Regions from separate parts of the Saccharothrix sp. BKS2 genome, predicted to be linked through region 3. Evidence: riboswitches for the same ligand, from Rfam matches in the RefSeq annotation. Region 3 holds a riboswitch; each other region holds the start of a gene.
The links. Region 3 has a riboswitch for S-adenosylmethionine ahead of Q5530_RS19040 (aminotransferase class V-fold PLP-dependent enzyme). Riboswitches for the same ligand answer to the same signal wherever they lie in the genome.
Positions count from the first base shown of each region.

Region 1: linked by a shared signal. The riboswitch ahead of thrC (threonine synthase) and the one ahead of Q5530_RS19040 (aminotransferase class V-fold PLP-dependent enzyme) in region 3 are both predicted to bind S-adenosylmethionine.
Region 2: linked by a shared signal. The riboswitch ahead of Q5530_RS25805 (methionine ABC transporter ATP-binding protein) and the one ahead of Q5530_RS19040 (aminotransferase class V-fold PLP-dependent enzyme) in region 3 are both predicted to bind S-adenosylmethionine.

Region 1 is NZ_JAUQOL010000006.1:324,889-331,573, forward strand. Features, by position in the region: gene Q5530_RS15165 (glycoside hydrolase family 3 N-terminal domain-containing protein) at 1-1,463, shown strand, start outside; gene rpsT (30S ribosomal protein S20) at 1,594-1,854, shown strand; gene holA (DNA polymerase III subunit delta) at 2,149-3,132, opposite strand; SAM riboswitch class I at 3,233-3,359, shown strand; gene thrC (threonine synthase) at 3,371-4,636, shown strand; gene Q5530_RS15185 (DNA internalization-related competence protein ComEC/Rec2) at 4,563-6,685, opposite strand, start outside.
Region 2 is NZ_JAUQOL010000012.1:220,685-227,369, forward strand. Features, by position in the region: gene Q5530_RS25795 (transglycosylase family protein) at 76-1,524, shown strand; gene rsmA (16S rRNA (adenine(1518)-N(6)/adenine(1519)-N(6))-dimethyltransferase RsmA) at 1,535-2,416, shown strand; SAM riboswitch class I at 2,504-2,595, shown strand; gene Q5530_RS25805 (methionine ABC transporter ATP-binding protein) at 2,809-3,819, shown strand; gene Q5530_RS25810 (methionine ABC transporter permease) at 3,816-4,499, shown strand; gene Q5530_RS25815 (MetQ/NlpA family ABC transporter substrate-binding protein) at 4,546-5,355, shown strand; gene Q5530_RS25820 (4-(cytidine 5'-diphospho)-2-C-methyl-D-erythritol kinase) at 5,549-6,511, shown strand; gene Q5530_RS25825 (ATP-binding cassette domain-containing protein) at 6,550-6,685, shown strand, end outside.
Region 3 is NZ_JAUQOL010000008.1:247,126-253,810, reverse strand. Features, by position in the region: gene Q5530_RS19075 (RNA polymerase sigma factor) at 1-137, opposite strand, end outside; gene Q5530_RS19070 (RNA polymerase sigma factor) at 236-778, opposite strand; gene Q5530_RS19065 (hypothetical protein) at 853-1,083, opposite strand; gene Q5530_RS19060 (TetR/AcrR family transcriptional regulator) at 1,140-1,688, shown strand; gene Q5530_RS19055 (DUF167 domain-containing protein) at 1,681-1,962, shown strand; gene Q5530_RS19050 (M28 family metallopeptidase) at 1,951-2,880, opposite strand; gene Q5530_RS19045 (potassium/proton antiporter) at 3,032-4,504, shown strand; SAM riboswitch class IV at 4,730-4,844, shown strand; gene Q5530_RS19040 (aminotransferase class V-fold PLP-dependent enzyme) at 4,877-6,193, shown strand; gene lspA (signal peptidase II) at 6,217-6,685, shown strand, end outside.

The sequences.
Region 1 (6,685 bases), on a different contig from region 3:
CGCCGTTCCAGGCGCAGTTCGACGCCGGCGTGCGGACCGTGATGATCAACTCGGGCGCGGTGAACGGCGTGCCGGCGCACGCGTCGAAGTACCTGCTCACCGAGCAGCTGCGCGACCGGATGGGCTTCCGCGGGGTGGCGATCAGCGACTGGGAGGACATCCGGTACCTGGTGGACCGCTACCACGTGGCGGCGGACTACCCGGAGGCCATCGCGATGGCGGTGAACGCCGGGGTGGACATGGCGATGGAGCCGTCGAACGCGGCCGAGTTCACCAAGGGCCTGCTGGCGGGCGTGCGCGGCGGCGCCATCAGCGGCAAGCGGATCGACCAGGCCGTGCGGCGCGTGCTGACGCTCAAGTTCGAGCTGGGCCTGTTCGAGAAGCCGTTCGTGGACCCGGCCGCGGCCGACGGGGTCGTCAACGACGCCGACCGGCCGCTGGCGCGGCGGGCCGCCGCCGAGGGCGTGGTGCTGCTGCGCAACGAGGGCGTGCTGCCGCTGTCCACCGGGGCCCGCAAGCTCGTGGTGACCGGCGACGCGGCCGACTCGGTGGCCCGCCAGCTCGGCGGCTGGACCGTCGGCTGGCAGGGCGTGCCGGCGGGCTCGCCGCTGCCCCCGACCACCACCGTGCTCCAGGGCATCCGGGCCGCCGCGCCGGGGGCGGACGTGGTCGGCGCCACCACCCGGGCCGACGCCGTGGCCCAGTCGGCTGATGCCGACGCCGTGGTGGTCGTGCTCGGCGAGGACCCGGGCGCCGAGGGCGAGGCCGACACCGAGTCCCCCGCGCTCACCGCCGAGCAGCAGGGCCTGGTCGACGCCGTGCGCGCGACCGGAAAACCGGTGGTCGTGGTCCTGCTGACCGGGCGGCCGCAGGTGCTGGGCACGGTCGCCGGGGCGCCCGCGCTGCTGGCCGGCTGGCTGCCGGGCTCCGAGGGCGGCGCCGCCGTCGCCGACGTGCTGTTCGGCGCGGTCAACCCCAGCGGGAAGCTGCCGGTGTCGTGGCCCAAGACCATCGGTGACCAGCCGTTCTCCTACGACCAGCCGCGCGGCGCGAACACGGGCGAGAGCTCGAACTACGACCCGCAGTTCGCCTTCGGCCACGGCCTGTCCTACACCAGCTTCACCACGTCCGCGCCGGTCCTGAAGTCCGCCGAGGTCCGCCGCGACGGCAAGGTCGAGGTCTCGGTCACGGTCGCCAACACCGGCGGCCGCGACGGCGCCCTGGTGGTGCCGGTGTACGTGCACCAGCCGGTCAGCAGGGTCCTGACCCCGGACCGCCGCCTGGTGGCCTTCACCCGGGTGGAGCTGAAGGCGGGCGAGCAGCGCGCGGTCCGGGTGACCTTCGACGCGACCCGCCTGGCCACGACCGCGGGCGACATGGACGCCACCGGCAGGCCCGAGGTGGCGAAGGGCCGGTACGAGGTGCTGGTCGGCGAGGGGAGGGTGGGGTTCACGGTGCGGTGAGCAGCCCTGATATCGTGGTTGGTCGTACCGCGCGGCATTCCGCAGTGGAGGAAGACCGCCCTGGGTTCGGGGTGGAGCCGATCGACGAGCGCGGTACGACTCCGAGACCGAGGAAAAGGGTGGCTTTCGCGTGGCGAACATCAAGTCCCAGCTGAAGCGGATCAAGACGAACGAGAAGGCGCGCCTGCGCAACAAGGCCGTCAAGTCGTCGCTGAAGACCGCGATCCGCAAGTTCCGTGAGGCCGCCGAGGCCGGTGACAAGGAGAAGGCCGTCGCGCTGGCGCAGGAGGCTTCCCGCAAGCTCGACAAGGCCGTCACCAAGGGCGTGATCCACGCCAACCAGGCCGCCAACAAGAAGTCGGCGCTGGCCAGGCGCGCCAACCAGGTCTGACCCTGGTCCACGGCACCCAGCAGCACAGCACCCAGCACCACAGCACCGGAGCGCCGCTCTCCCCTCGCGGGGCGGGCGGCGCTCCTGCTTTTCCGGCCGCCGGGCACTTGTTTCGAGCTTTTCCGGCCGCCGAGCAGTCATCCCTGCTTTCCGGCCATCGGGCACTCATCCCCAGCTTTCCCGCCGCCGGCCGCCGGGCACCCGTCGCACGCCGACCGGCGGCGTCTCGGCATTCAGCAGCCCGGCATTCAGCAGCCCGGGTTCAACCAGCCCGGCGTTCAACCAGCCTGGCCTTCACCGCCGACCGCGGGCGGCGACGATCTTCAAGACCGCTCGCTCCAAGGCGTACCCGGAGTCGGCGGCGGCGCCCTTCACATCCGCGTTGAGGTCGGCGACCACCGACATGGCCGACGCCAACCCCCACTCCTCCCACCCACGCGACTGCCCCTGGGCCTTCTTCACCTTCCACGGCGGCATACCCAGCTCACCCGCCAGCTTGAACGGGTCCCCCCGACCGACCGCCGACACGCGCGCGACCGTGCGCACCGCGTCCGCCAGCGCGTCGGCCACCAGCACGTGCGGCACACCGAGCTGGATCGCCCAGCGCAGCGCCTCCAGCGCACCGGCCCGGTCACCCATCACGGCCTTCTCCGCGACCGCGAACCCGGTCACCTCCGCCCGCCCGCGGTGGTAGCGGCGGACCGCCTCGGCGTCGACCTTCCCACCGGTGTCGGCGACCAGTTGCGACGCCGCCGCGGCCAACTCCCGCAGGTCGGAGCCGACCGCGTCGATCAGCGCGGCCACGGCCTCCGGGTCCGCCTTGCCGCCGCCGGCCGCCCGGATCTCGTTGCGCACGAACGCCTCGCGGTCCGTGGCCTTGGTGACCTTGGGGCACTCGGTCACCCCGGCGCCCGCCTTGCGCAGCGCGGCGGGCAGCTCCTTGGCCGCCTTGCTGCGTCCGCCACCGCTGTGCACGACGACCAGCGTCACCCCGTCGGCGGGCGCCTTGGCGTAGGCGATCACGGCGTCGGCGATCTCCTTGCCCACCTCCTGCGCGGCTTCGAGCGCGATCACGCGACCCTCAGCGAACAGCGACGGGCTCACCAGTTCAGCCAGCTCGGGAGGGGTGAGCTCGGTCACCCGGACGCGCGTCAAGTCGGCCTGCGGGTCGATCTTCCGCGCGAGGTCCAGCGCGCCGCGCACCGCGCGTTCGACCAGCAACTCCTCCTCGCCGATGACCAGGTGGACGGCATCGGGCGTGTCAGCGGGCGCACTCACGCGCGCGATCCTCCCACGCCCCGTTCGCCGTCCGGATGGTGGACGTCACTGGCTACGGGTCGGGATCGTGTCGTAGGTTGACGTCACCACAACTGAATACCGCTCATCCAGAGGGGCAGAGGGATCGGCCCGAAGAAGCCCCGGCAACCCGTCGTTCAGCGTGCGCGTCCAGCGCCCGCCGGCGATCACGGTGCCAATTCCGACCCGCGACGCGGGAAAGATGAGGAGACACCTCGCGATGACTGCTGTCAGTGCGCCCTCGGCGACCACCACCTCCTTCGACCTCGGTCCGGCTCGTGCCCTGTCCTGTCGGGAGTGCGGGCACGAGACGCCGCTCGCACCGGAATACGCCTGCCTGGAGTGTTTCGGGCCGCTGGAAGTGGCCTACGACTTCGGCCGGGTCCGCCGTGAGGACATCGAAGCCGGCCCCCGGTCGATCTGGCGCTACCGCGGCCTGCTCCCCGTGCCCTCCACGGTCGAGTCGCACCCCAACACCAACCCCGGCGGCACCCGCCTGGTGGAGGCCGACCGCCTCGCCAAGGCCCTGGGCGTCCGCAAGGTCTGGGTCAAGGACGACACCGGCAACCCCACCCACTCCTTCAAGGACCGCGTCGTCGGCGTCGCCCTCGCCGCGGCCCGCGAGCTGGGCTTCAAGGTCCTGGCCTGCCCGTCCACCGGCAACCTCGCCAACGCCGTCGCCGCCGCCGCGGCCCGCGCCGGCTGGCAGTCGGTGGTCCTGGTGCCCTCCACCCTGGAGCAGGCGAAGATCCTCATGACCGCCGTCTACGGCGGCAACCTGATCACCGTCGACGGCAACTACGACGACGTGAACCGGCTGGCCCAGGAACTGGCCGCCGAGCACGAGGACTGGGCGTTCGTCAACGTCAACGTCCGCCCCTACTACGCCGAGGGCTCCAAGACGCTGGGCTACGAGGTCGCCGAACAGCTCGGCTGGCGCCTGCCCGACCAGATCGTGGTGCCCATCGCGTCCGGCTCCCAGTTGACCAAGGTCGACAAAGCCTTCCGCGAGCTGGGCGAACTCGACCTGGTCGAGCAGACCCCGTACCGGGTGTTCGGCGCCCAGGCCACCGGCTGCTCCCCCGTCTCCGCCGCCTTCAAGGCCGGCCACGACGTGGTCTCCCCGGTGCGCCCGGACACCATCGCCCGCTCACTGGCGATCGGCGCCCCCGCCGACGGTCCCTACGTGCTGGACGCCGTGCGCCGCACCAACGGCGCGATCGAGGACGTCACCGACGAGGAGGTCATCGAGGGCATCCGGCTGCTGGCCCGCACCGAGGGCATCTTCGCGGAGACCGCCGGCGGCGTGACCGTCGCCACCGCGAAGAAGCTCATCGAGTCCGGACAGCTCGACCCGGACGGCGAAACCGTCCTGCTCATCACCGGCGACGGCCTCAAGACCCTCGACGCCCTCAGCGACCGCATCGGCCCCCGGGCGAACGTGCCGCCGTCGGCGGAGGCCGTGCTGAAGGCCCTCCAGAACTGACACCGCCACCCGGACCACCGGACACATCGGAGCCACAAGCCGTACCGGCGCCACCGGCCGCTCCGGAGCCACCGGCAACACCGGAGGCATCGGCCGAGCCGGAGCCACCAACCGGGCCGGGTTCGGTGCCCACCGAACCCGGTGCGGTGCCCACCAAACCCGGTGCGGCGGTCACAGCGCGACCCCCGAGGTGCGCAGCCAACCCGTGCGCGGGAAGGCGGCCAGCTCGGGGAGCACGCGCGGCTCCACCGGTTCGGTGACCACGCGCCACGCGGTCAGCAGCTGCGGCCACGGCCGTTTCGCCTTTTCCTGGTTGTAGCGCTCGGCGTGCCACTCCTCCGGCGGTATCGCGAGGTCGTCGTCGAACAGGGTGTCGGCGACCAGGCGGTACGCGGCGTCGGCGGAAGCCACCTCGGCCGTGTGCACCACCCCGGTGGCGGTGGCCCGCGCGACGATGCCGCGTTCCCCGCCGAGCCGGTCCTCGCACACGTAGTAGGTGAAGCTCGCCCGCAGTTCGTCGCGCGGCCAGGGCCGAGCGGTGTAGCCCGGCTGCCACAACGCCCACCCCAGGGCCCGGTGGTCGCCGGGCCGCTGCCACCCCGCGTTGAGCCTGATCCACCTGTCGTTCCTCATCTTCGTTCCCCTTCGCCTCGTCGAGCGGACCGCCCCGGCGGACGATCCGCGGCCCTTCCGGGCCGGTGAGGACGGCGGTGTCGCCGTCCCGGTCGGTGCGCAGCACCAGCGCGCCCTGCTTCACCAGCGCGTCGACCACCACCCCGCTGGGGTGGCCGTAGCGGTTGCCCGCGCCGACGCTCACCAGCGCGATCCGCGGCCGCACGGCCGCGAGGAACGCCGGTGACGAGTACCGCGACCCGTGGTGCGGCACCTTGAGCACGTCGGCCCGCAGGTCGACGTGCCCGTCGAGCAGGTCGGCCTGTCCGGCCAGCTCGACGTCGCCGGTCAACAACACCCGCCCGGCCGCGGTCGATGCCCGCAGCACCAGCGACGCGTCGTTGACCGCCGTGTTCGTCTCACCCACCGGGCCCGCACGCGGACCCAGCACGTCGAGTCCCAGCCCCGGCCAACCCAACCGCTGCCCGGCACTCAGCTCGACCACGCGGACCCCTGCCGCCCGCGCCCGTTCGCGCACCTCCTCCCACGCCCACCCCGGCCGGCGCGCGGGCCCCACGGCCACCGCGCCCACCTCTCGTTCCGCCAGCACGGCGGCCAGTCCGCCGACGTGGTCGGCGTGCAGGTGGCTCAGCACCACCAGCGGGATGCGCCGCACCCCCAACCGCCGCAGGCACGACAGCACCGGCACCGGGTCGGGCCCGGTGTCGACCAGCACCGCCCGGTCGCGCTCGGCGGTGGCCAGGACGACCGCGTCCCCCTGACCCACGTCGCACGCCACCACCGACCAGCCCTGGACGGGCCAGCGCGGCGAGACCACCTCCAGCGGCACGAGGACCACCACCGCCCCGGCCGCCGCGGCCACGACCAGCACCCGCAACCGCCGCAGCCGGAGAACCACCCAGCCGAGCACCAGCACCCCGGCCAGCAGCACCCCGCCGAGCCAGCCCTCGGGCCACCCGACCGCCGCACCCGGCACCGCCGCCGCGTGCCGCCCCACGGTGATCAGCCAGCTCACCGCCGGTCCGGCCACCTCGACGACCAGGCGCGCCACCGGCTCGTGGACCGGTGCCAGCACCGCGGCCGACACACCGAGCACCGTGGCCGGCGCCACCACCGGCCCGACCAGCAGGTTCGCCACCACCGCGACCAAGCTGACCTGCCCCGAGATGCCCGCGACCAGTGGTGCGGTCGCCAGGTTCGCGGCCACCGGCACCGCCAGCGCCTCCGCGAGCCCGACCGGCACACCGCGTTCCCTCATCGCGGCGGACCACCTCGGCGCGAGCAGCACCAGTGCCGCGGTGGCCACCACCGACAGGCCGAACCCCGAGTCGGTGGCCAATTCCGGGTCGTAGAGGACCAGGACCACCACCGCGGCCGCGAGCGCCGGCACCGCCGACCGCTCCCGTCCCAGCACCA
Region 2 (6,685 bases), on a different contig from region 3:
GGAGATCAGTAGCTGACCGCCGACGACGACCGTGCGCGTTGCGGGACTTCGCGCCTTCAGGAGGTATGGAACCCCGTGAACTCGTTCAACGAGGACACCGACTGGTTTACGCCCGTGACAGACGTCCCGGCCGCCTCGGTCGACGTCCTGGAGCGGCCGACCGCGTCCGTCGAGTGGGACAACGCGAACTGGGAGACCGCGGTCTTCACGATCACGCCGAACGACGTCCTCGACGTCCTCGGCCCCGACGCCGACGAGCTGCTCGCGAGCGCCAACGTCGACGTCGACGAGTTGATCCGGCTCATCAACGCCGAGACCACGCTCCTCCCGCCGATCATCATCCCGGACGAGGTCTCCCAGGACCGCGTGGCGGGCGCCCTGGCCGCCGAGCGGCCCGACGCCCCGCCCGCCGCCCTGGTCGAGGCCGCCGGGAAGTGGAAGCGCCGCTTCCTCAAGGCCGCGGTCGCCACCGTGCTGGTGACGATCTCCGGCGGCGGCGCGACCGCCATCGCCATGGACAAGTCGATCACGGTCGACGTGGACGGCGAGGCCAAGACCGTGCGGACCTACGAGGGCACCGTCGGCGAGATCCTCGCCGACGAGGGCATCACGGTCGGCGCGCACGACGCCCTGAGCCCGAGCCCCCAGGCCAAGGTCGGCGACGGCGGCCGGATCACGCTCGACCGCGGCCGCCTGGTCAAGGCCACCGTGGACGGCGAGCAGCGCGAGGGCTGGGTCCGCTCGGTCACCGTGGACGAGGCCCTGGACCAGCTCAGGATCGAGGACGAGGGCGCCTGGGTCTCCCACGAGCGCGGCATGGACGTCCCGCTCTCGGGCATGTCCCTGGAGGTCAAGAGCCTCAAGACGATCACGCTCTACGACGGCGGGCACGAGCCGCGCCGGCTCCGGACGACCGCGGTGACGGTCGAGGAGCTCATGCGGGTCGAGAACCTCGCCCTGGGCCCGGACGACAAGCTCGAGACGGCCTCGGACCTGCGCATCACCAGCGGCGCCGAGGTCCACATCAGCCGCACCGGTGTCTCGGTGATCAACGCGACGGAGCCGGTGCAGCCGGCCGTCGAGGAGGTCAAGGACGACACCATGATGAAGGGCCAGAAGCAGGTCGTGGAGGAGGGCGCGGCGGGCGAGCAGATCGTCACCTACCGCGTCACCACCAAGAACGGCAAGGAGATCGCCCGCGAGAAGCTGGGCGTGAAGATCACCAAGGAGCCCAAGGCCCGCAAGGTCAAGGTCGGCACCAAGCTGCCGCCGGACGGCGCGGTGTGGGACTCGCTGGCCAAGTGCGAGGCCGGCGGCAACTGGGCCATCAACACCGGCAACGGCTACTACGGCGGCCTCCAGTTCAACAAGGGCACCTGGGACGCCTACGGCGGCAGCCAGTACGCCGCGTACCCGCACCAGGCGTCCCGCGAGCAGCAGATCGCCATCGCGACCAAGCTGCGCGACGCCCGCGGCGGCTACTCCGCGTGGCCCGGCTGCCGGTCCAAGCTGGGCCTGCCGTAAGAATGGGCGCGTGACCGGAGCTTCATCGCCGGCCGGGCCGGGGGGCAGCGCGCTCCTCGGCCCGGCCGACGTCCGTCGGCTGGCCGCCGACCTCGACGTCCGCCCGACCAAGAAGCTGGGCCAGAACTTCGTGCACGACCCGAACACGGTGCGCCGCATCGTGTCCTCGGCCGCGCTGCGGCCGGACGACGTCGTGCTGGAGGTGGGGCCCGGCCTGGGTTCCCTGACCCTGGCGCTGCTGCCCTCGTGCCGGGCCCTGGTGGCGGTGGAGATCGACGGGGTGCTGGCCGACCGCCTGCCGGTCACCGTCGCCGAGCGCGCGCCCGACCTGGCCGACCGGCTCGCCGTCGTCCACGCGGACGCGATGCGCGTCACGGTCGCGCAACTGCCGCACGCGCCGACCGCGCTGGTGGCCAACCTGCCGTACAACGTGGCGGTGCCCGTGGTGCTGCACCTGCTGGCCGAGCTGCCGTCGTTGCGCACCGGCCTGGTGATGGTGCAGTCGGAGGTGGCCGACCGGATGGCCGCCGGTCCGGGCAGCAAGGTCTACGGGGTGCCCAGCGTCAAGCTCGCCTGGTACGCCGACGCCCGCCGGGTGGGCCCGGTGTCCCGCTCCGTGTTCTGGCCGGTGCCCAACGTGGACTCCGCGCTGGTCGCGTTCGAGCGCCACGAGCTGCTGTCCACTGTGGACCGCAAAGCGCTGTTCTCGTTGGTGGACGCGGCTTTCGCGCAGCGGCGCAAGACCCTGCGCGGCGCCCTGTCCGGGTGGGCCGGTTCGGCCGCCGAGGCCGAGCGCGTGCTGCTGGCCGCCGGGGTCGACCCGGGCGCGCGCGGCGAAAAGCTCGGTATCAGAGACTTCATCCGGATAGTCGAAGCCGCCACCCCCCTCTAAACATCGATCTTTTCGGCCATCAGTGTGATTTGCCGGACGGTTCCGTTACGGGCTTGCGTCGGGCGGGGTCCTTCAGGTGTACTCGACTTGCCATCCCGAGCGGCCGAGAGACCTGGCTCCACGACGCCGCAGCAACCACCCCACCTGGGGGCAGGTGCTTCAGCCAGGAACGATGGAGGATCACGTGCCCAGGATGCGAATGCTCACGCGCCGGCGAGTCGTGGACCACGGCCGCCGCACGGTCTCCGGCTGTCGCAGCTGACGAGCTGATCGCCCCGGCGCTCCTCCCCTCCCCACCGCCGCGTCCCCGTCCGGACGCACCTGCCAGCTGAAGACCCCCGGTCGCCCGCGCCCCGAGCGCGCGCTGCCGCACGCAGTCGTGGAGTGAAAACGTGATCACTGTCGAGAACCTCACCAAGTCCTTCCCCGGGAGTACCGGGCAGGTTCGCGCGCTGGACGGCGTGAACCTGGACGTCGCCGCGGGCACCGTGCTCGGCGTGGTCGGCCCGAGCGGCGCCGGCAAGTCCACCCTCGCCCGGTGCGTCGCGCTGCTGGAGCGCCCCGACAGCGGCGCGATCCGCGTCGACGGCACCGACCTCGTCTCCCTCGACGGCACCGCCCTGCGCGCCGCCCGCCGGCGCATCGGCGTCGTGCCCCAGGGCGATTCCCTGCTGCGCCAGCGCACCGCCGCGGGCAACGTCGCGCTGCCGCTGGAGGCCGCCGGCGTGGCCGGGCCGCAGCGCCGCACCCGCGTCGCCGAGCTGCTGGACCTGGTGGGCCTGACCGACAAGGCCGGCAGCTACCCCGACCAGCTCTCCGGCGGCCAGCGCCAGCGCATCGCGGTCGCCCGCGCGCTCGCCGCGCAGCCCTCGGTGCTGCTGGCCGACGAGCCGACCTCCGCGCTGGACCCGGACACCACCGGCTCGGTGCTCACCGTGCTGGACCGGGCCCGCGCCGAGCTGGGCGTGACGGTGCTCGTGGTGACCCACGACATGGGCGTGGTGCGCCGGATCTGCGACGACGTCGCGGTCCTGGAGGACGGGCGCGTGGTGGAGCACGGCAAGGTGCTCGACCTGGTGTCCGACGCCGGCAGCCGCACGGCCGCGTCGCTGCTGCCCGCCGCGGACCAGAACCCGGCGGTCGACAGCGCCTACGACCGGGTCGCCGACGTGGTGCTGGTCGGCTTCGCCGCGGTCGGCGCGCTGCTGCCCGAGGTGACCAACCGGTTCGGCATCGAGCTGAACCTGCTGGGCGGCGGCCTGACCAGGCTGGGGGAGACCCCGGTCGCGCGGTTCCGCGTCGGGCTGAAGGGCGAGCGCTCGGACTCGGCGCTGGAGTGGATCTCGGAGGCGGGCGGCTCGGTGCGGCGGACCCTGGCGGGGCCGCAGGGAGTCGCTGCGTGAGGTCTGCGACACCCTGGTCCACCGTGTTCGACGAGGTCCTGCTCGCCACCGGCGAGACGTTGTACATGGTGGGCGTCTCCACCCTGATCGCGGTCCTGCTCGGCACCCCCGTCGGCATCTGGCTCCAGCTCACCGCACCCGGTGGGCTGAAGCCCCGGCCGCTGGCGCACAAGGTGCTCGGGTTCGTGGTGGACCTCGGCCGCTCCATGCCCTTCCTGGTCCTGCTGGTGGTGCTCACCTCGCTGACCAGGCTCCTGCTCAGCACCACCATCGGACCGACCGCGGCCATCGTGCCGCTGGCCGTGGGCGCCATCCCGTTCGTCGGCAGGCTGGTCCAGAACGTGCTGTCCGAGGTGCACGTCTCCGTGGTGGAGGCGGCGGTGACCACCGGGTCCTCCACCACCCGCATCGTGCGCAGCGTGCTGCTGCGCGAATCGCTGCCCGCGCTGGTCAACGCCATCGGCGTGACCGCGATCGCCCTGCTCGGCTACTCGGCCATGGCGGGCGTGGTCGGCGGCGGCGGGCTCGGCGACCTCGCCGTGCGCGAGGGCTACCAGCGGTTCAACGACCGCTACCTGTGGAGCACGGTCGCCGTGCTCGCGGTCGTCGCCACCGCGATCCAGTTCACCTCCAACCGCGTGGCGCGGGCCGTCGACCGGCGCCGCCACGCCTCCGTCTGACCTCTCTCGCACACCCCCGCGAGCTTCTCACCCCCGAAGGAACGACATGCGTATCCGTGCTGCCCTGCTGGCCGTGCTGCTGACCGCGGCGGGCTGCGGGAGCGGTGACCCGACCGGCGCCGCCTCCGACCCGGGCGCGCCGCTGAAGGTCGGCGTGAGCCCCGTCCCGCACGCCCAGGTGCTGAAGTACGTGGCCGAGAACCTGGCCGCCTCGAAGGACCTGAGGATCGAGGTGGTGGAGTTCACCGACTACGTGCAGCCGAACACCGCGCTGGTCGACGGGTCGCTGGACGCCAACTACTTCCAGACCGTGCCGTACCTGGACACGTTCAAGGCCGAGAGCGGCGCGGACCTGGAGTGGATCGGCCCGGTGCACCTCGAACCGCTGGGCCTGTACTCGAACAGGCACCGGGCCGCGGCCGACCTGCCGGACGGCGCGCGGATCGCGGTGGCCAACGACGCGACCAACGAGGCGCGCGCCCTCCAGCTGCTCCAGGCCAACGGCCTGATCAAGCTGAAGGCGGGCACCGAGAGGACCGCGACGGTCCGGGACGTCGAGGACAACCCGAAGAACCTGGAGTTCGTCGTGCTGGAGGCCGCCCAGCTGCCGCGCTCGCTCGACGACACCGACGCGTCCGTGATCAACGGCAACTACGCCATCGACGCGGGACTCAACCCGGCCGACGACGCCCTGGCGCTGGAGAAGACCGAGGGCAACCCCAACGCCAACGGCCTGGTCACCCGCGCCGAGCTGAAGGACGACCGGCGCGTCCGGGACCTGCTGGCCCTGCTCCAGTCCCAGCAGGTCAAGGACTACATCGCCGCCACCTTCTCGGGCTCGGTCCTCCCGGTCTGACCGTCCTGAACGTGTAACTCGGGGGTCCTGGACGTACGACTCGCGGGGTCTGGGCGTACGACTCGCGCGAGTCGTACGTTCGGGACTGTCGTGTCGTACGTTCGGGACCCCCGAGTTGAGCGTTCGGGGGATCCGGTGCTGGTCAGGGGTGGGTGGGCGCGGGCACCCCCGGGACGCCCGTAGGCTTCAGGGCGTGCTCGCTGTCGTCCCGCCCCCGGTCACCGTCCGCGTCCCGGCCAAGGTCAACCTGCACCTGGCCGTGGGTGATCCGCGCGCGGACGGCTACCACGACCTGGTGACGATCTTCCAGGCCCTGTCGCTGACCGACGAGGTCACCGTCGCCATCGCCGAGGACCCCGGGGTGGAGGTGCACGGCGAGGGCGCCGACTCGGTGCCCACCGGCGCGTCCAACCTGGCCTGGCGGGCGGTGCGGGTGCTGGCCGAGCACGTCGGCCGGGACCCCGAGGACCCGAAGGTCCGGGTGGTGATCCGCAAGTCCATCCCGGTCGCGGGCGGCATGGCGGGCGGCAGCGCGGACGCGGCCGCGACGCTGGTCGGCCTGTCCTCGCTGTGGCGGCTGGAGGTCTCCCGGGACGAGCTGGCCGAGCTGGCCGCCAAGATCGGCGCGGACGTCCCGTTCGCCATCTACGGCGGCACCGCGCTGGGCACCGACCGCGGCGACCGGATCGTGCCCGTGCTGGCGCGCCACCCGTTCCACTGGGTGCTCGCCTTCGACCGGCGCGGCCTGGCCACCCCCGAGGTGTTCGACGAGCTGGACCGGCTGCGCGCGGACGGCGACCCGCCGCGCGTCGGCGACGCGGAGGCGGTGCTGGAGGGCCTGGCGTCCGGCGACCCGCGGCAGCTCGCGCTGCTGCTGGGCAACGACCTCCAGGCCGCGGCGGTCTCGCTGCGCCCGAACCTGCGGCGCACGCTGCGGGCGGGCGTGAACGCGGGCGCGCTGGCCGGCATGGTGTCCGGGTCCGGCCCCACCTGCGCGTTCCTGTGCACGGACGGCGACTCGGCGGTCCGGGTGGCGGCCGAGCTGGCGGGCGCGGGGGTGTGCCGGACGGTGCGCGTCGCGCAGGGCCCGGTGCACGGCGCCCGCGTGATCGGCACCGAGGAGCCCCGGCCGACCCCGCCGGAAGTGCACGCCTGAGCTCGACCGTTCCGCCCGTCTCGACGAAGGTGCTGGTAGTGGCCAACCTGGTCAATCTTGAGAACGTGTCCAAGTCGTTCGGCGTGCGCCCGCTGCTCGACGGCGTGTCCCTCGGCGTCGGCGAGGGTGACCGGATCGGCGTGGTGGGCCTCAACGGCGGTGGCAAGACCACTC
Region 3 (6,685 bases):
AGGCCGTTGCCCCGTGCCACGTGCCAGACCAAGGGGGTCAGCTCGGTGACCAGGGCGTTCAGGGCTTCGTGGTCGCCGGCCTGGGCCGCGGTGACGAGGGTGGCTTGGCGGTCGTGGGGGGACGGGGCCTGCGCCATGATCGCCGCTGCTCCCAGCTCGTCGGGGTCGGGGTCGTCCGGGATCGCTTCGGACAGCTCTGCCCGGAGGTGGTCCAACCGGGGGTCCAGCTCGTCCGTCATCTCGTTCCCTTCCCGCGTCCCCGGGCCCGGCGTTCCTGGTTGCCGACCCGGTCGCTGACCTGCGACCTCGCCTCGGACACGTACCTGCGCACCGACGCGCGTCGACAGCCCAGCACCTCGGCGATCTCGTCGTCGTCGAAATCCCAGAACCGCAGCACCAGGGCGGTGCGCTGGTGGTCCGGCAGGCGCGCCACGGCCGCCAGGGTGCTGGTCAGCTCGTGCCACGCCTCGGGGTCCCGGTGCCGCTGCACCAGGACCCGGTGGGCGCCGCGGACCTCGTCGGTCAGCTCGCTCGGCCTCTCCCACCTGCGCGCCTGGTCGACCAGCAGGTTGCGGATCACCTTCACCAGCCAAGCACGCCTCGACGTGGCCGCGATCGCCGGCCAGTGCCGCCACGCGCTGACGAACGCCTCCTGCACCGCGGACTCGTGGTCCAGGTGCGGCGACACGACCGCCGCGAACCTGAACAGGCGCGTGCGCTCGCGGTGGTAGAAGTCGGTGAAGGTGGCTGCGTGGTCGTCGGGGTCTTCCGCCGTCACGAACCCTCCTCCCTCGTGGTCTGCGCCCGGTAACGGGTAGACGGGCGGGACCCGGGGTTGTGGAGGAAATCCGGTCAGACCCTCCTCTTGGCCGCGGCGCGCGGCAACCTGACCCGCGGAGACCACCTGTTCGGGTGAGCGTGTGGGTGGTCCGCGGCTCGGGCGGCGTTGTCCGGCAGGTCCTCGATCAGGGCGTCGTGCGGCGGGCGGATCGCGAGTGGCCAGGTCAGGCGGGCCCAGCCCCGGGGGCGGTCGACGAGTTCGCCGGGGTCGGGGACCTGGCGGGTGTGGACGTTCCTGGTCACGTTCCGCCCTTCCGTACGGGACCGTATGGTGCGGCCGTACGGTAGCGTACGGAAGGGTGAAGCGGAGGACGCCGGACGACTGGACCGGGGTGGCGCTGCGGGCGTTGGCCGAGGGTGGGGTCGCTGCGGTCGCGGTGGAGCCGCTGGCGGTGCGGCTGGGTGCGACCAAGGGCAGCGCCTACTGGCACTTCCCGAACCGGGAAGCCCTGCTCAGGGCCACCGTGGAGCGCTGGGAGCGGGAGCACACCGAGGCGGTCATCGAGCTGGTGGAGTCGGTGGAGGGGCCCGAGGCGCGGCTGCGGCTGCTGTTCGGCACCGTGCTGGAGGCGGTGGACCACAGTTCGGTCGAGTTGGCGATGCTCGCGGCCAAGGATCACCCGGTCGTGGCTCCCGTGCTGGCCCGGGTCACCGCCCGGCGGATCGACTACCTGGGGGCGGTGTTCCGGGACCTGGGCTTCGCCGGCGACGCGGCGCGCCACCGGGCCGTCCTCGCCTACTCGGTCTACCTGGGCCAGGCGCAGCTGCTGGCGGCCGCGCCGGACGTGGTGGCGGCGCGGCGGGCGCTGCTGGAGGAGACGCTGATCCTGGTGACGAGCCGTGGGTGAGGCGTTCCGGTTCTCGGTGCGGGTCAAGCCCGGGGCCCGGAGGGAGGTCGTCGGCGGGCGGTGGGGTGAGGGGGCGCTGATCGTGGCGGTCGCCGCGCCGGCCGTGGAGGGCAGGGCGAACGAGGCCGTGTGCAAGGCGCTGGCCAGGGCTTTCGGTGTGCGGGCGCGGGACGTGGCGGTGGTGGCCGGCGAGCGCGGCCGGGACAAGGTCGTGCAGGTCGACCCCGCCCCGGCCGCCGCTCCGGAGGTGCTGGAGCGGTTGCTAGGCGGCTAGCGTCCAGACCGCGTGCGCGATCGCGTCGGCGTTGCGGTCGAGCGCGGTCGCGTTGATGTTGGCCGTGGTGTCGCAGGAGCGGTGGTAGCAGCGGTCGAACGCCTGGCCGGCGGTGCCGCCCCACTTCTGGGCCTGCGCGGAGGTCTTGATGCCCTCGGCGCCGGTGAACGTGCCGCCGACCGGGATGCTCGCGCGGGCGAACGCCGCGTGGTCCGACCTGCCGCCCACGCTGGTCAGCTCGGTCGGCACGCCGATGCCGCTGAAGTAGCCCTGGATGACCTGCTGGAGCTGCGTCGAGCCCGTCGGCTGGCCGGAGGCGCTGTAGACGAAGTAGCCGGGGTTCGGCGAGCCCGTCATGTCGAAGTTCAGGTACGCCCGGATGCGCGACCGGTCCGTTGTGGACAGCGAGTTGACGTAGTAGGTCGAGCCCACCAGGCCCAGCTCCTCGGCGCCCCACCAGGCGAAGCGCAAGCGCTTGCCCGGCTGGAAGCCCGTGGACCGGACGGCGAGGGCCACCTCCAGCAGGCTCACGGAGCCGGTGCCGTTGTCGTTGATGCCGGGGCCCGCGGTGACGCTGTCGAGGTGCCCGCCGAGCATGATGACGTTGTTCGCGTCACCGGTGGTCCAGTCGGCGATCAGGTTGTAGCCGACGACGCCGTTGCGGGTGAACGACTGCACCCGCGTGGTGTAGCCGGCGGCGTCCAACTTGGACTTGATCCAGTTGACCGAGGCCAGGTAGCCGGGCCTGCCGTGCGCCCGGTTGCCGCCGTTGGCGGTGGCGATGGACTGGAGCTGGTTGAGGTCGGCCTGGAGGGTGGCGACCGAGATGTCGGGGCCGGCCGGGGCGGCGGTGGCCGAGCCCGAACCGAGCAGCGCGCCGGCGGTGACCAGCACGACGGAGATCGTTCGCAGTTTCACGGTTTCTCCCGCAGGGAAGTGGAGGTTCTCCCACCGTGCCCTGGTCGGCGCGCCGCCGGTAGCGTCGTTCGGCTGGTGCCTGATTAGTCCAGATCGGCGGCAACGGGGAGAATGACCGCGACGCGTGACGACAGGAGGTCGAGTGGGTGGTGTGACGGGCTTCCTCGGTGTCGCCGCCGGGGTGCTCCTGCTCTCGGTCGTCGCGGTGCGGCTGTCGATCCGGCTCGGCCTGCCGTCGCTCCTGCTCTACCTCGGCATCGGCGTGCTGCTGGGCGAGGCGGTGCTGGGCATCCAGTTCGAGGACGCGGACCTCACCCGGTCGCTGGGCACGGCCGCGCTCGTGCTGATCCTCACCGAGGGCGGTCTGACCACGCGGTGGCCCGACGTGCGGCCCGCGCTGGGGCTGGGCGTGGCACTGTCCACAGTGTCCGTCGGGGTCAGCATCGCGGTCACCGCGTTCGGGCTGCACCTGCTGCTGGACATGGACTGGCGCACGGCGCTGCTGTGGGGCGCGGTGCTGTCGTCCACGGACGCGGCGGCGGTGTTCAGCGTGCTGCGCGGGGTGGGCGTGGGCAAGCGGCTGATCGGACCGCTGGAGCTGGAGTCCGGCATCAACGACGCGCCGGTGTACATCGCCGTCGTGCTGCTGGCGGCACCCGACCCGATCACCTGGACCGCGCCGCTGCTGATGGGCTACGAGCTGGTCGCGGGCACGCTGATCGGGCTCGGGCTGGGGTGGCTGGGAGGCGTGGGGCTGCGCCGGGCGGCGCTGCCCGCGACCGGCCTGTACCCGCTGGCCACGGTGGCGGTGTGCGTGCTGGCTTACACGGCGGGGGACCTGGCGCACGCGTCCGGGTTCCTCGCGGTCTACATCTCGGCGTTGGTGCTGGGCAACGCGCGGCTGCCGCACCGGTCGGACACGCTGTCGTTCGCCGAGGGGCTGGGGTGGCTGTCCCAGATCGGGCTGTTCGTGCTGCTCGGGCTGTACGCCTCGCCCGGTCGGCTGCTCGACGCGGTGGTGCCGGCGCTGGTGGCGGGAGGGGTGCTGGTGCTGGTGGCGCGGCCGCTGTCGGTGCTGTGCGCGGCGCTGCCGTTCCGGGTGCCGTGGCGGGAGCAGGTGTTCATCTCGTGGTCGGGGCTGCGGGGCGCGGTGCCGATCGTGTTCGCGCTGATCCCGCTGATCCAGGGGGTGCCGGGGGCGCAGCGGCTGGTGGACGCCGTGTTCGTGCTGGTCGTCGTGCTGACGGTGGTGCAGGGGACGACGCTGCCGTGGCTGGCGAAGTGGCTGAAGCTGGTCCGGTCGGGTGAGGCGCTGGAGGTGCAGGTCGACTCGTCGGCGTTGGACGAGCTGGGCGCGGAGCTGCTCCAGGTGCGCATCCAGCGGGGGTCCCAGCTGCACGGCGTGTACCTGTCCGAGCTGCGGTTGCCGCCGGGGTCCTCGGTGAGCCTGGTGGTGCGGGGCGACAAGGGGTTCACGCCCCAGCCGACCACGCGGTTGCAGGAGCACGACCAGCTGCTGGTGGTGTGCACGGACGTCGTGCGCACGGCCACGGAGCAGCGGATCCGGGCGGTGGACCGGGCCGGTCGCTTCGCCCGCTGGAAGGGCGACGCGGGCCTGCCCTGATCGCGCGAGTCGTACGTTCCGGCCCGTCGTGTCGTACGTCCAGGACCTCCGAATTCAGCGTTCGCGTCACCCCGATGGGGTGCCTGAACGTGTAACTCGGGGGTCCTGAACGTACGACTCGCGCGGTCTGGAGGTACGACTCGCGGGGTCTGAGCGTACGACTCGCGGTCTCAGGGGGTGGGATGGGTGGTGGGGTGGTGGGGGGCGGGTTAGGGTGGTGGGGAAGGTCATGAGTGCCAGTGACAAGCCCGGGCTTGCTGGCCGGCAACCCTCCAACCGCGGTGGGGTGCCCCCGGTGAGGACCTGGTCGTGCGCGTCGGGCGTGCGGCAAGCGCGGGCCTCCGGTGGAGTCCCGGACTCCCGGAGGGTCTCGTGGCCGTTGCGGTTTCCCCTGTCGTCGGTGCCGGTCTGCCCCGGACGGTGGGCGCCTCGCTGAGGGTGCCGGTGCTGACCGGCGAGCGGGTCGAGTACGCGAACCTGGACCACGCGGCCGGCGCGCCCTGCCTGGAGCAGGTGCGGGACGCCGTCGACGAGCTGCTGCCCTGGTACGCGAGCGTGCACCGGGGCGCCGGGTTCGCCTCACAGGTGTCGACGCGGGTCCACGAGCAGGCGCGGGAGGCGGTGCGCCGGTTCCTGGGCGCGCGCGACAGCGACTCGGTCGTGTTCACCCGCAACACCACCGACGCGCTGAACCTGCTGGCCAGGGCCCTGCCGCGGCGGACGGCGGTGGTGCTGTTCGACACCGAGCACCACGCGGCGCTGCTGCCGTGGCGCGGGCCGCACGTGCGGCGGCTGCGGACGCCCGGCGACCCGGCCGCGGCGGTGCTGGAGCTGGACCGGGCGCTGCGCGAGGCGCCGGTCGGGCCGCGGCTGGTGGTGGTGACCGGCGCGTCGAACGTCACCGGCGAGGTGTGGCCGGTGGCCGAGGTGGTGCGGGTGGCGCGCCGCCGCGGTGCGCGCGTCGTCCTGGACGCCGCCCAGCTCGCGCCACACCGGCCCATCGACCTGCGGGCCCTGGACGTCGACTACGCCGTGCTGTCCGGGCACAAGCTGTACGCCCCGTTCGGCGCGGGCGCGCTGGTCGGCCGGTCGGACTGGCTCCGGGCCGCCGAGCCCTACCTGGTGGGCGGCGGGGCCACGGCCCGCGTCACCGACCGCGGCGGCCGGTTGGGCGTGTCCTGGTCGAACGGGCCCGAGCGGCACGAGGCGGGCACCCCCAACGTGGTGGGCGCGCACGCCCTGGCCACCGCCTGCGACGTGCTGGCGCGGCACTGGGCGCAGACGCTGGAGCACGAGCGGGTGCTGCTGGCGCGGCTGCGGGACGGCCTGCGGTCGGTGCCCGGCGTGGCGGAGCTGTCGCTGTTCGGGGCCGGGCACGACCGGGTGGGCGTGGTCGGCTTCACGGTGGGCGCGCAGGACGTCGGCTACCTGGCGGCGGCGCTGTCCGCCGAGCACGGCATCGGCGTGCGCGACGGCGCGTTCTGCGCCCACGTGGCCGTCCAGCGGCTGGCCGGCGGCCCCGCGCTGCGCGCCTCGATCGGGCTGGGCACCACCGAGGAGCACGTGGACCGGTTCGTCGAGGCGCTGCGCCGGCTCGTCACCGAGGGTTCGCGGTTCGAGTACGAACTGAGGGAGGGTCGGTGGGCGCCGGTCGACGACGTGCGCCCGCTCCCGCCGTTCCTGCGCTGACGGGGATGCTGGACAATGGCCGGGTGAGCACTGAGCCCAACACCGAGCCCGACGCCGCGGACCAACCGGAGGCGCCGCTGCCCCAGCGCCGCGTCGCCCTGCTGGCCGTCATCGCGCCGCTCGTGCTGGCGCTCGACCTGGGCACCAAGGTCCTGGCGGTGGAGCGGCTGGAGGGCCGGGAGCCGGTCGAGCTGCTCGGCGGCCTGCTCTACCTGCCGCTGATCCGCAACACCGGCGCGGCGTTCGGCCTGGCCGAGGGCTGGACGGTGATCCTCGCGCTGATCGCGTTCAGCGTGGTCGGCTTCATCCTGTGGATCGCCCGCCGGCTGCGGTCGGTCGGCTGGGCCATCGGCCTGGGCCTCATCCTGGGCGGCGCGACGGGCAACCTGGTCGACCGGGTGTTCCGCGCCCCCGGCCCGCTGCGGGGCGGCGTGGTCGACTTCATCTCGGTGCTCGACCCGTGGGGCAACTTCTTCCCCGTGTTCAACCTGG